DNA from 2 places in the Streptosporangium vulgare genome. Region 2 is predicted to be linked to the other one. Evidence: riboswitches for the same ligand, from Rfam matches in the RefSeq annotation. Region 2 holds a riboswitch; the other holds the start of a gene.
What was found. A riboswitch is a leader RNA that binds a small molecule or an ion and turns the genes downstream of it on or off. The one in region 2 is predicted to bind cyclic di-AMP.
Positions count from the first base shown of each region.

Region 1: linked by a shared signal. The riboswitch ahead of ACFFRH_RS32920 (coiled-coil domain-containing protein) and the one ahead of ACFFRH_RS33895 (C40 family peptidase) in region 2 are both predicted to bind cyclic di-AMP.

Region 1 covers NZ_JBHMBS010000022.1:20,764-24,940, reverse strand. The annotation lists gene ACFFRH_RS32930 (hypothetical protein) at 1-207, shown strand, start outside; gene ACFFRH_RS32925 (hypothetical protein) at 956-1,528, shown strand; gene ACFFRH_RS32920 (coiled-coil domain-containing protein) at 1,557-2,534, opposite strand; cyclic di-AMP (ydaO/yuaA leader) riboswitch at 2,538-2,674, opposite strand; gene galT (galactose-1-phosphate uridylyltransferase) at 2,747-3,826, opposite strand; gene ACFFRH_RS32910 (DeoR/GlpR family DNA-binding transcription regulator) at 3,823-4,177, opposite strand, start outside.
Region 2 covers NZ_JBHMBS010000023.1:85,672-89,848, forward strand. The annotation lists gene ACFFRH_RS33885 (RDD family protein) at 1-883, opposite strand, end outside; gene ACFFRH_RS33890 (amino-acid N-acetyltransferase) at 1,112-1,666, opposite strand; cyclic di-AMP (ydaO/yuaA leader) riboswitch at 2,102-2,249, shown strand; gene ACFFRH_RS33895 (C40 family peptidase) at 2,255-3,304, shown strand; gene ACFFRH_RS33900 (helix-turn-helix domain-containing protein) at 3,547-3,747, opposite strand.

The DNA.
Region 1 (4,177 bases), on a different contig from region 2:
GGCGAAGGTTCGCGGATGGGGCTGACCAGCCGGATTTTCCCGGGCCCTGCTGCGCGGGGCACGCCGGTGGACACCGGGAAAACCCCGCCGACGCACCTCGAAACGCTCGCCGACCTTGGACCGGAGCGGCGAGACGGCCCGCCTCCACGAGGGCCGGCACGCATCCGCCAGATCGGCCCGCCGCAGCACTGGGGCATCGAGATCTGATCCGCCATGACGACCGACCTACGGTGGAGCCGACCGAGGGGCAGGGGCGGGTTCTCCTGGTGGGGCCTCCCCGCTCTCGACCCGATGCCTGGCTCGGGGAGCGAACGATGACCGTGCGGCAGACTCTCGTGGCAGCGGCCATACGGAGAGCCTTGACCGCAGCTGGAGTCCTTCACGAACAGGCGGCGTCCTCAGTTTGATCGACTTTCCGGGCCGTACGCCGACGCCGAGGGAATCGCCGGCGGGATTCGTTACCGTCTGCGTACCGGCGCACGTCCGGCGCCGTAGCGGCGAACCGCCGCCGCAGGTGATCGGATGCGCGCCTGTGTCCCTTTCGGTGAGCAGCTGTCAACCTCTGACGGCACTTTTCATTGGCCATATGGAATCCGATGATCTCCAGTACGCGAAAAGTTGATAAATGAAGCTGATTTAAGCCGATCAACGGTCCCGCGCCGCAGCAGACGTACACCGCTGCCCCGACGGCGCGCATGGACGATGTGCCGACCTTCGGTCGGTGACCACGGCGCAAACCCTCTGCTCGCTCCGCGAATTCGGTGGTGACGGAACCCTTCTTCCCGCTACTGAAAAGGATCTTTAGATAGGGGCGCGACACGTGTGATGGCCCCTCTGTTTTCACACATGTGTTCGAAAGGATCGAGTGAATCCATCACGAACAGCCTCCGGCTCACCCAGCCGGACGCGCCGTCGCGCTGCCCTGATCGCGGCCCTGACCATGCCGCTCTCGTTGATGAGCGCGCCCGCGATCGCCCAGGACCCCACGCCGCCACCCCCTACGATTCCCGCTCCCACGACCCCGCCGAGCGCCCCCGCCACGCCCACCGGCAAAGCGCTGGCGCAGGCCAAGAAGGACAACCGGCGCATCGAGATCGAGTCACTGCGCTCGGAACGCGCCACCTACTACGCCAACCCCGACGGCAAGATCTTGCGGATGGAGCAGTACCTGGAGCCCGTCCGGGTCAAGAACGCAGGCGGCGACGGCTTCACCCCGGTCGACACCACCCTCGTCGAGGCAGACGGAATCATCAAGCCCAAAGCGGCCGAAGGCGGCCTGACGCTGTCCGCCGGCGGCAACACCGAAGCGATCAAGAGCAAGACCGGTGACATCGCCGCCCAGATCGACGCTCCGCGCACCCTGCCCAAGCCCACGCTCAACGGCAGCACCGCTACCTACCCCGGCTTCACCCTGCGGACCTACACGCACCTCATGCCGTCCAGCGAGGACCGCATGCGCAAGGCGATCGACGGCGCCTGGGGGAGTGCCGCGGATCCCGGGATGTGCCCTGAGAGGGGCGTCCGGTAGAGAAATCGCAGGTCAGCGCCTCGTGGCACTAGTACATCGAGATGTGCGGATGGTCGAAGTGGTTGGCCGTGATGCCGCCGCGGTTGGACATGAAGCGCCAGCCGGAGCCGTGGTTGATGCGCTGGCGCCAGATCACGTACTTCACGCCGAGCCTGGCCTTGTTCTTGATGGCCCAGGCGGCGATCTCGTCGCCCAGCGCGATGTTGGCGGCCGAGGGCATCGTGCCGCCGGTGCTCATCATGAAGTCGCAGGCGCGGCCCAGGGGGTGCTCGCCGCCGTCGTTGGCGGACCGGTAGCAGCCGACGGAGTACGGCAGGCTGAAGCGCCGCATGACGGCGTCGCGCATGATCCGGGTGCGGTCGGTGATGTTGTCGGCACCGGTGGGCAGCTGCGGGGCCCAGCTGCCGTCGGAGCGGCGGCCGGAACCGGTGGGGGCGAGCCGGTCGAGCTTGTCCTTGACGTCCCGGATCACGTCCTCGGCCTTCTCGCGCTGCTCCTCCACCTCCTTGGCCTCGTCGCGGATCTCGTCGGTGAGCCTGGACGCCGTCTCCGAGGCCTTCTTCCTGCGTTCGAGGCTTCCGGCGAAGCCCTCCAGGTAGGCGCTCTGCTGGGCGGTGAGCTGCTCCATCACCGCGGCGGCGCCCATGTCGCCGGAGAACATCAGCGCGGGCAGCCCTCCGCTGCTGCTGGTCTGGTAGCGGAGCTGGACGATGGAGTCGACCTGCCTCTTGGCCTCGACGTAGGTCTCCTCGGCCTTGTCCAGGTTCTGCTTGGCGACGGCCTCGGCCTTCTGCGCCTTCCTGAGAGACTCGCGTTTGGCCGCGTAGGTCTCGATCAGCCCGTCGAGTTTCTTGCCGAGTTTGGCCAGGTCGGCGCGGAGCTTGGCCTCGGTCGGCTTGGGTTCCGCGATTCCCGCGGTGGGGGCACCGATGGTGAACGCCGCGATCGAGCTCAGACAGAGGACCAGAGCGGCATGCCGACGGAACGTGGGGGACGGGGCCGCCACGAACTCTCCTCTCCTTACGCCTACCGGGTTAGCTGACGGGTTCGGGCTGGAGGAAGCCCTTCCACCGAAGTGGTTTCACCCCAGGTGCGGTGGTTCCCCGGCTCCCGGGCAAGGTGCCCGGGATTAGGCAAATCAGCGTTTAAAGCTGATGTGGGAAGGATAGTAGTGGTAAACAGCAGGTCATGCGACCTCAAGCCGAGACCGAGCGGTAATCAGTTCGTGACAACGGAGCGCAGAAGGTGTGCTGTCCCCTCGGGTGACACGTCGTTCACGAAGGCGCCCATGGCCGACTCCGACCCCGCGAGGTATTTCAGCTTGTCCGGCGCGCGGCGGATGCTGAACAGCTCCATGTGCGCGTACGACAGGTCGCGGCCGGTGGAGACCGGCGCCTGGTGCCAGGCCGCGATGTACGGCATGGGCACGCCGAACAGCCCGTCGAGGCGGCGGAGCACGTCGGTGTAGAGGGGGCCGAACGCCGCGCGCTCCTCGGCCTCCAGCGCGACCAGGTCGGGGACCTGGCGGTGCGGGTAGAGGTGCACCTCCACGGGCCAGCGCGCCGCGGCCGGGACGAACGCCGTCCAGTGCTCGTTCGAGCCCACCACCCGGACCCCGGCCTCCCGCTCCGCGGCCAGGACGTCGGCGAACAGGTTGCCGCCGGTCCGCTCCCGGTGGCGCCCGGCCGCCCCGAGGGTGAGCCTGGTGCGCGGGGTCACGTAGGGGTACGCGTAGATCTGGCCGTGCGGGTGGGCCAGGGTGATGCCGATCTCCGCCCCCCGGTTCTCGAAACAGAACACCTGCTCCACGCCGGGCGTCGCCGACAGCTCCGCCGTACGGTCGACCCAGGCCTCCATGACCAGCTCGACCTGCTCGGGGGAGAGCCGCGAGAACGAGGAGTCGTGCTCGGAGGTGAAGCAGACCACCTCGCACCTGCCGATCCCCGGACGGACCTCGCTCAGCCCGCCGATCTCCCGGTGTTCGCCCGGCTGGGCGGAGAACGACGGGAACCGGTTCTCGAAGACCACCACGTCGTAGTCGGAGGAGGGCACCTCGGTGAGGTTGCCGGGAGTGGAGGGGCAGAGCGGGCACTCGCTGGCCGGGGGCAGGAAGGTGCGGCCCTGGCGGTGCCCGGCCACCGCGATCCACTCCTCGGTGAGCGGGTCGTAGCGCAGCTCGGAGGCCGCGGGGCGGGGCGGCAGGTCACGCTGGTCGACCGCCCCGCGGTCGGCGTCGTCGCGCCGGTCGAAGTAGATGAGCTCCCGGCCGTCGGCCAGGTGGGTGATCGTGCGTTTCATCGGCCGGCGATCTCGCTCTCTCGCTGGGGTTCCGTGATGATCAGCTCGCCCACCGAGGCGGCGAGCTCCTCGCGGGCCTCCTCGGTCAGGCCGGAGTCGGTGACCACGATGTGGGCCTCGGCCAGCTGGGCGATCGTGCTGATGCCGACCGTGCCCCACTTGGTGTGGTCGGCGAGCACCACCAGGCGGTGCGCGGAGGCGACCAGCTCGCGGTTGGTCTCGGCCTCCAGCAGGTTGGGGGTGGTGAACCCGGCGCGGGCGCTCATCCCGTGCACGCCGAGGAAGAGGGTGTCGACGTGGAGCCCGCGGATCGCCGAGACCGCGACCGGGCCGACCAGGGCGTCGGAGGGA
Region 2 (4,177 bases):
GCCCGCCGGGCGGCAGGGCGCCGCCGACCGGCACGACCTTGATGCCCATGACCATCTTGCCGACCGTCTGGCCGCCCCGGGTGAGCATGAAGAACTCGTAGGCCACGTAGATCGCCCCGGTGATCAGGGCGGTGAGCAGGCTGGCGAGGAATACGCCACCCGGCTCCGTGAAGGCGCCCGTCTCCGTGTTGAAGCTCGCCTGCGTCACGATGACGGCGGTCAGCACCGCGGTGATGATCAACATCGGGATCACCAGGATGACCCCGTCGATGATCCTCGCCACCAGGCGCTGCCACCACTCGGCGAGCGGGGCGGGGGCCCCGGGGGGGCCGCCGTACGGCTGGCCGTAACCCTGCTGGCCGTACGCGGGCTGCTGCTGGCCGTAGCCCTGCTGCCCGTAGTCGGGCTGCTGACCGTAGCCCTGCTGCCCGTACTGCTGCTGCCCGTAGTCGGGCTGCTGGCCGTAACCGGGCTGGGGCTGCTGCTGCCCGTAGTCGGGCTGCTGGCCGTAGCCGGGCTGCTGCTGGCCATAACCCGGCTGCTGACCGTACCCACCCTGCTGGCCGTAGCCCTGCTGCTCGTGGGAGGACTGCTGACCGTAGCCGGGCTGCTGACCGTACGCGCCGGTCCCGCCCTGCTGGCCGTACCCCTGCTGCTGGCCGTAACCGGGCTGGGGCTGCTGCTGCCCGTAGTCGGGCTGCTGGCCGTAGCCGGGCTGCTGACCGTACGCGCCGGTCCCGCCCTGCTGGCCGTAGCCGGGCTGCTGGCCGTACCCGCCCTGCTGGCCGTATTCGGGCTGCTGGCCGTAGCCCTGCTGCCCGTATCCGGGCTGGCTCTGCCCTGGGCCGGTGTTCGGCTGTGAGGCCTCCGACCTGTACCCCACGACTGTCACGTCGGGGTCGAGTCCGCCAGGGCCTCGACCCGCGTTGTGCTGTCCGTAATCCGGCTGTCCCGACGGTGTGCGATCGCGGTCGGGATCATCCTGTGGATACGGCGGCTGTCCGGTGCTCACCGCGTCACCTCACTTAGACTGCGCATGTGGCAAATGTCAGACGCACATGCATGCTGCTGCACAAGGTATCGACATAGGTATCAACAGTCACCTTTCCGATCAGTCAGCTCTAAAGTCATCAGAGTCGGGCTCGCGTGTCAGATGCAGCAGCATCCGGGTGTTTCCCAAGGTGTTGGGCTTGACGTGTTCCAGATCGAGGAACTCCGCCACACCCTCGTCGTAGGAGGCGAGAAGCTCGGCGTAGACCTCCGGGGCGACGGGTGTGCCCTGGATCTCCCGAAATCCGTGCCGCGCGAAGAAGTCGACCTCGAAGGTCAGGCAGAAGACCCGGCGCAGGCCCAGGTCGGCGGCCGTGCGAATGAGCGCGGAGACGATCCGGTGGCCGATTCCCATTCCCCTGCGGGTCGGATCGACGGCGACGGTGCGGATCTCGGCCAGATCCTCCCAGAGGACGTGGAGCGCTCCGCAGCCGATCACCTCCCCCTCCGCGTCGGTGGCGACCCAGAACTCCTGGACGTCCTCGTACAGGGTGACGGTGGCCTTCTCCAGCAGGCGCCGGCCGACACCGCCGTAGGTGTCGACGAGCCGCCTGATGGCCCGGACGTCCTGGGTGCGGGCGCGGCGGACCGTGACCTCGGAACCCGTCCCCGGCACGGGCGAACCCTGCTCCGCCCCCGCGGATTCGGCGCGCCGCTCCCCGTCGCCGGGGGCGTGAACAACCGGCACGGGAGAATGCTCAGCAAGCTGCTCCATGACCGTTCAGCGTACGTCCTCACGGGTCTTCAATTACGGCTCACCCTTAACTCCCAGCTCGCGGGCCGCACATGACCCTTGGCAGTCGCTTTACCACGCTCGGTACACGACGCCTCCAGTGTGCCGTAGCTCACCTTTGGCACGGTCCCGGAGCTGGGAAGACCTTCGTCACACGCGTCGCACAGGAGGCAAAGGCAGCGTAACGGCCATGTTGATCATATTGAGGTGTGATCTTTTCGTGACACCTCGGTTGCGAAACCTCTACTGAATTCGCAGTTCTGGTTGAGCAGGAACCATAGGTGCACTAATCTCCGTGCTCGATGTCAGAGACGTAAAAAGCCTGACCCGCCGAATCCTCGCACGTGGGGAACCGGGGACCCACCACGTCCTCCGGGGTGAATCCGAGTGCCACCGGCGCACCCGGTAGGGCTGCCTCCGGCCCGAACCCGTCAGCTAACCCGGTAGGCGGCCGAGGAGAGGAGCCTGTTGGTGAAGCGCACGCGCGACCACGGAGGAGAGCACGCGGGTCACGACGCCCGCGGCCGCGAACGCGCGCCACGAGGGCTGCGCCGTCGCATGGCGGTCGTCGGCCTGGCATTCGCCACCCTGACCCTCGGCACCCCGCTGGTGGCGGCCACCGCGGACCCCGAGCCCAGCCTCCAGCAGCTGGCCAAACAGGCGGAGAAGCTGCAGCAGGAGATCGGCGTCCTCGCGGAGCGCTACAACGGCGAGCGGGTCAAGCTCAAGCAGGCCCAGCGGGCCGCGGAGAGCGCCAAGAAGACTCTCGCGTCGAGCGAGTCCGAGCTGGCGTCCCGTCGCACCAAGGCCACCCTCCTGGCCCAGAGCACCTACATGTCGGGCGGCCTGAACTCCGGGCTCGCCTTCACGCAGGCCACCGATCCCGACACCTTCCTCGACCAGGCGACCACCAACTACGCGCTCCAGCAGCAGCAGAGCGAGGAGGTCGCCCAGGTGAGCCGGGCGATCGAGGCCGCCGAGCGGGCCCAGGCCAGCGCCAAGGCCAGGACCGCGGAGGTCAAGAAGATCCTGGCGGAGATCGACGGCAACCGGACCAAGATCGAGCGGCTGGTCGACCGGGTCGAGAGCGACCTGTTCAGCGAGGTGCGCACCAGGGCCGTCAGCAACAGGGGCGCCCGGGTGAAGACGAACGTGCCCATCGTGGGCAGCGGCAAGGCCGCGGAGGCCACCCGCTGGGCGCTCACCCAGCAGCTGAAGCCGTACGTCTGGGGCGCCGAGGGCCCCAACTCCTTCGACTGCTCCGGCCTGGTCATGTGGGCCTACCAGAAGGTCGGCATCAGCCTGCCGCACTACACCGGCGACCAGTGGACCGCGGGCACCCACGTCTCCAGGAACGAGCTGCGCCCCGGCGACCTGGTCTTCTTCTACAGCGACCTGCACCACGTCGGGATCTACATCGGTGCGGGCCTGATGGTCCACGCTCCCCAGACGGGTGACGTCGTCCACATCACCACGATCGACAACCGGCCCTTCGTCGGAGGCGTCCGCATCGCCGCCTGAACCGGCGCCCGAACCGCCGCCTGAACCCGGCGTCCGAAACGGCATCTGAACGGCATCTGAACCGGCATCGCCGATCGGATCCGCGTACGGCGGAACCGGGGACGCGCACGGTCGCATCGGGGACGCGCACGGCAGAGCCGGGGCGTCCGCCGGATCGGATCGGCGTCCACCCGTGTCCGGGCCGCACACATGTCCGGCCCGCACGCGTGTCCGGCCCGACCTGCCGGACACGCGGCGGTGTGTCAGATCAGGCGGCGACGGGCTGCCCAGGCCACGGCCTCGATCGCCGTGGCGACGCCGATGCGGTCGCAGATGCCTCTGAGCCTGCGTCTGACCGTCCGGCCGCTGATGTCGAGGCGACGCCCCACCCGATCGACCGTGACACCCTTGGCGAGCTCAGCCAGCAGCACGAGGTCGTCGTCGCTGAGACCGATATCGCTCATGCCCAGGGGGCTGTCGCCATGGCGTGAATCCACTTCTGGATATGCCATCAAGAGTCACTCCCCCCACTCTGGAAACCGGGTGCGAGACGCCGGAAATGAATACCGTCCGCCAGGAACGGTAAACGCCTTGTTCAAAGGTCGTCAAGTTCCACTCTTCATAGCGTGCGTCCAGTATTGACATAGCAGGCGCTACGTGAAGTACTCATGATATGTCAGTGCCTTTGCGGCTATGTCATGATCGAGCGCAGGCACGAGCCGGCAAGCACCCCCTGGCTGCGGTGACCGAGGTCCTGGCAGAACAAGGTTTCGCCGGAACCACCGCTCCGCCGGTCACCTCGAAGCCACCCTCTCGGGATCCGGACCGCCCGCATTTCTCGGAAAAAATTGATCTCTTCCCGACGCCCTCCGGCGACCACGCCCCCGCTACCTT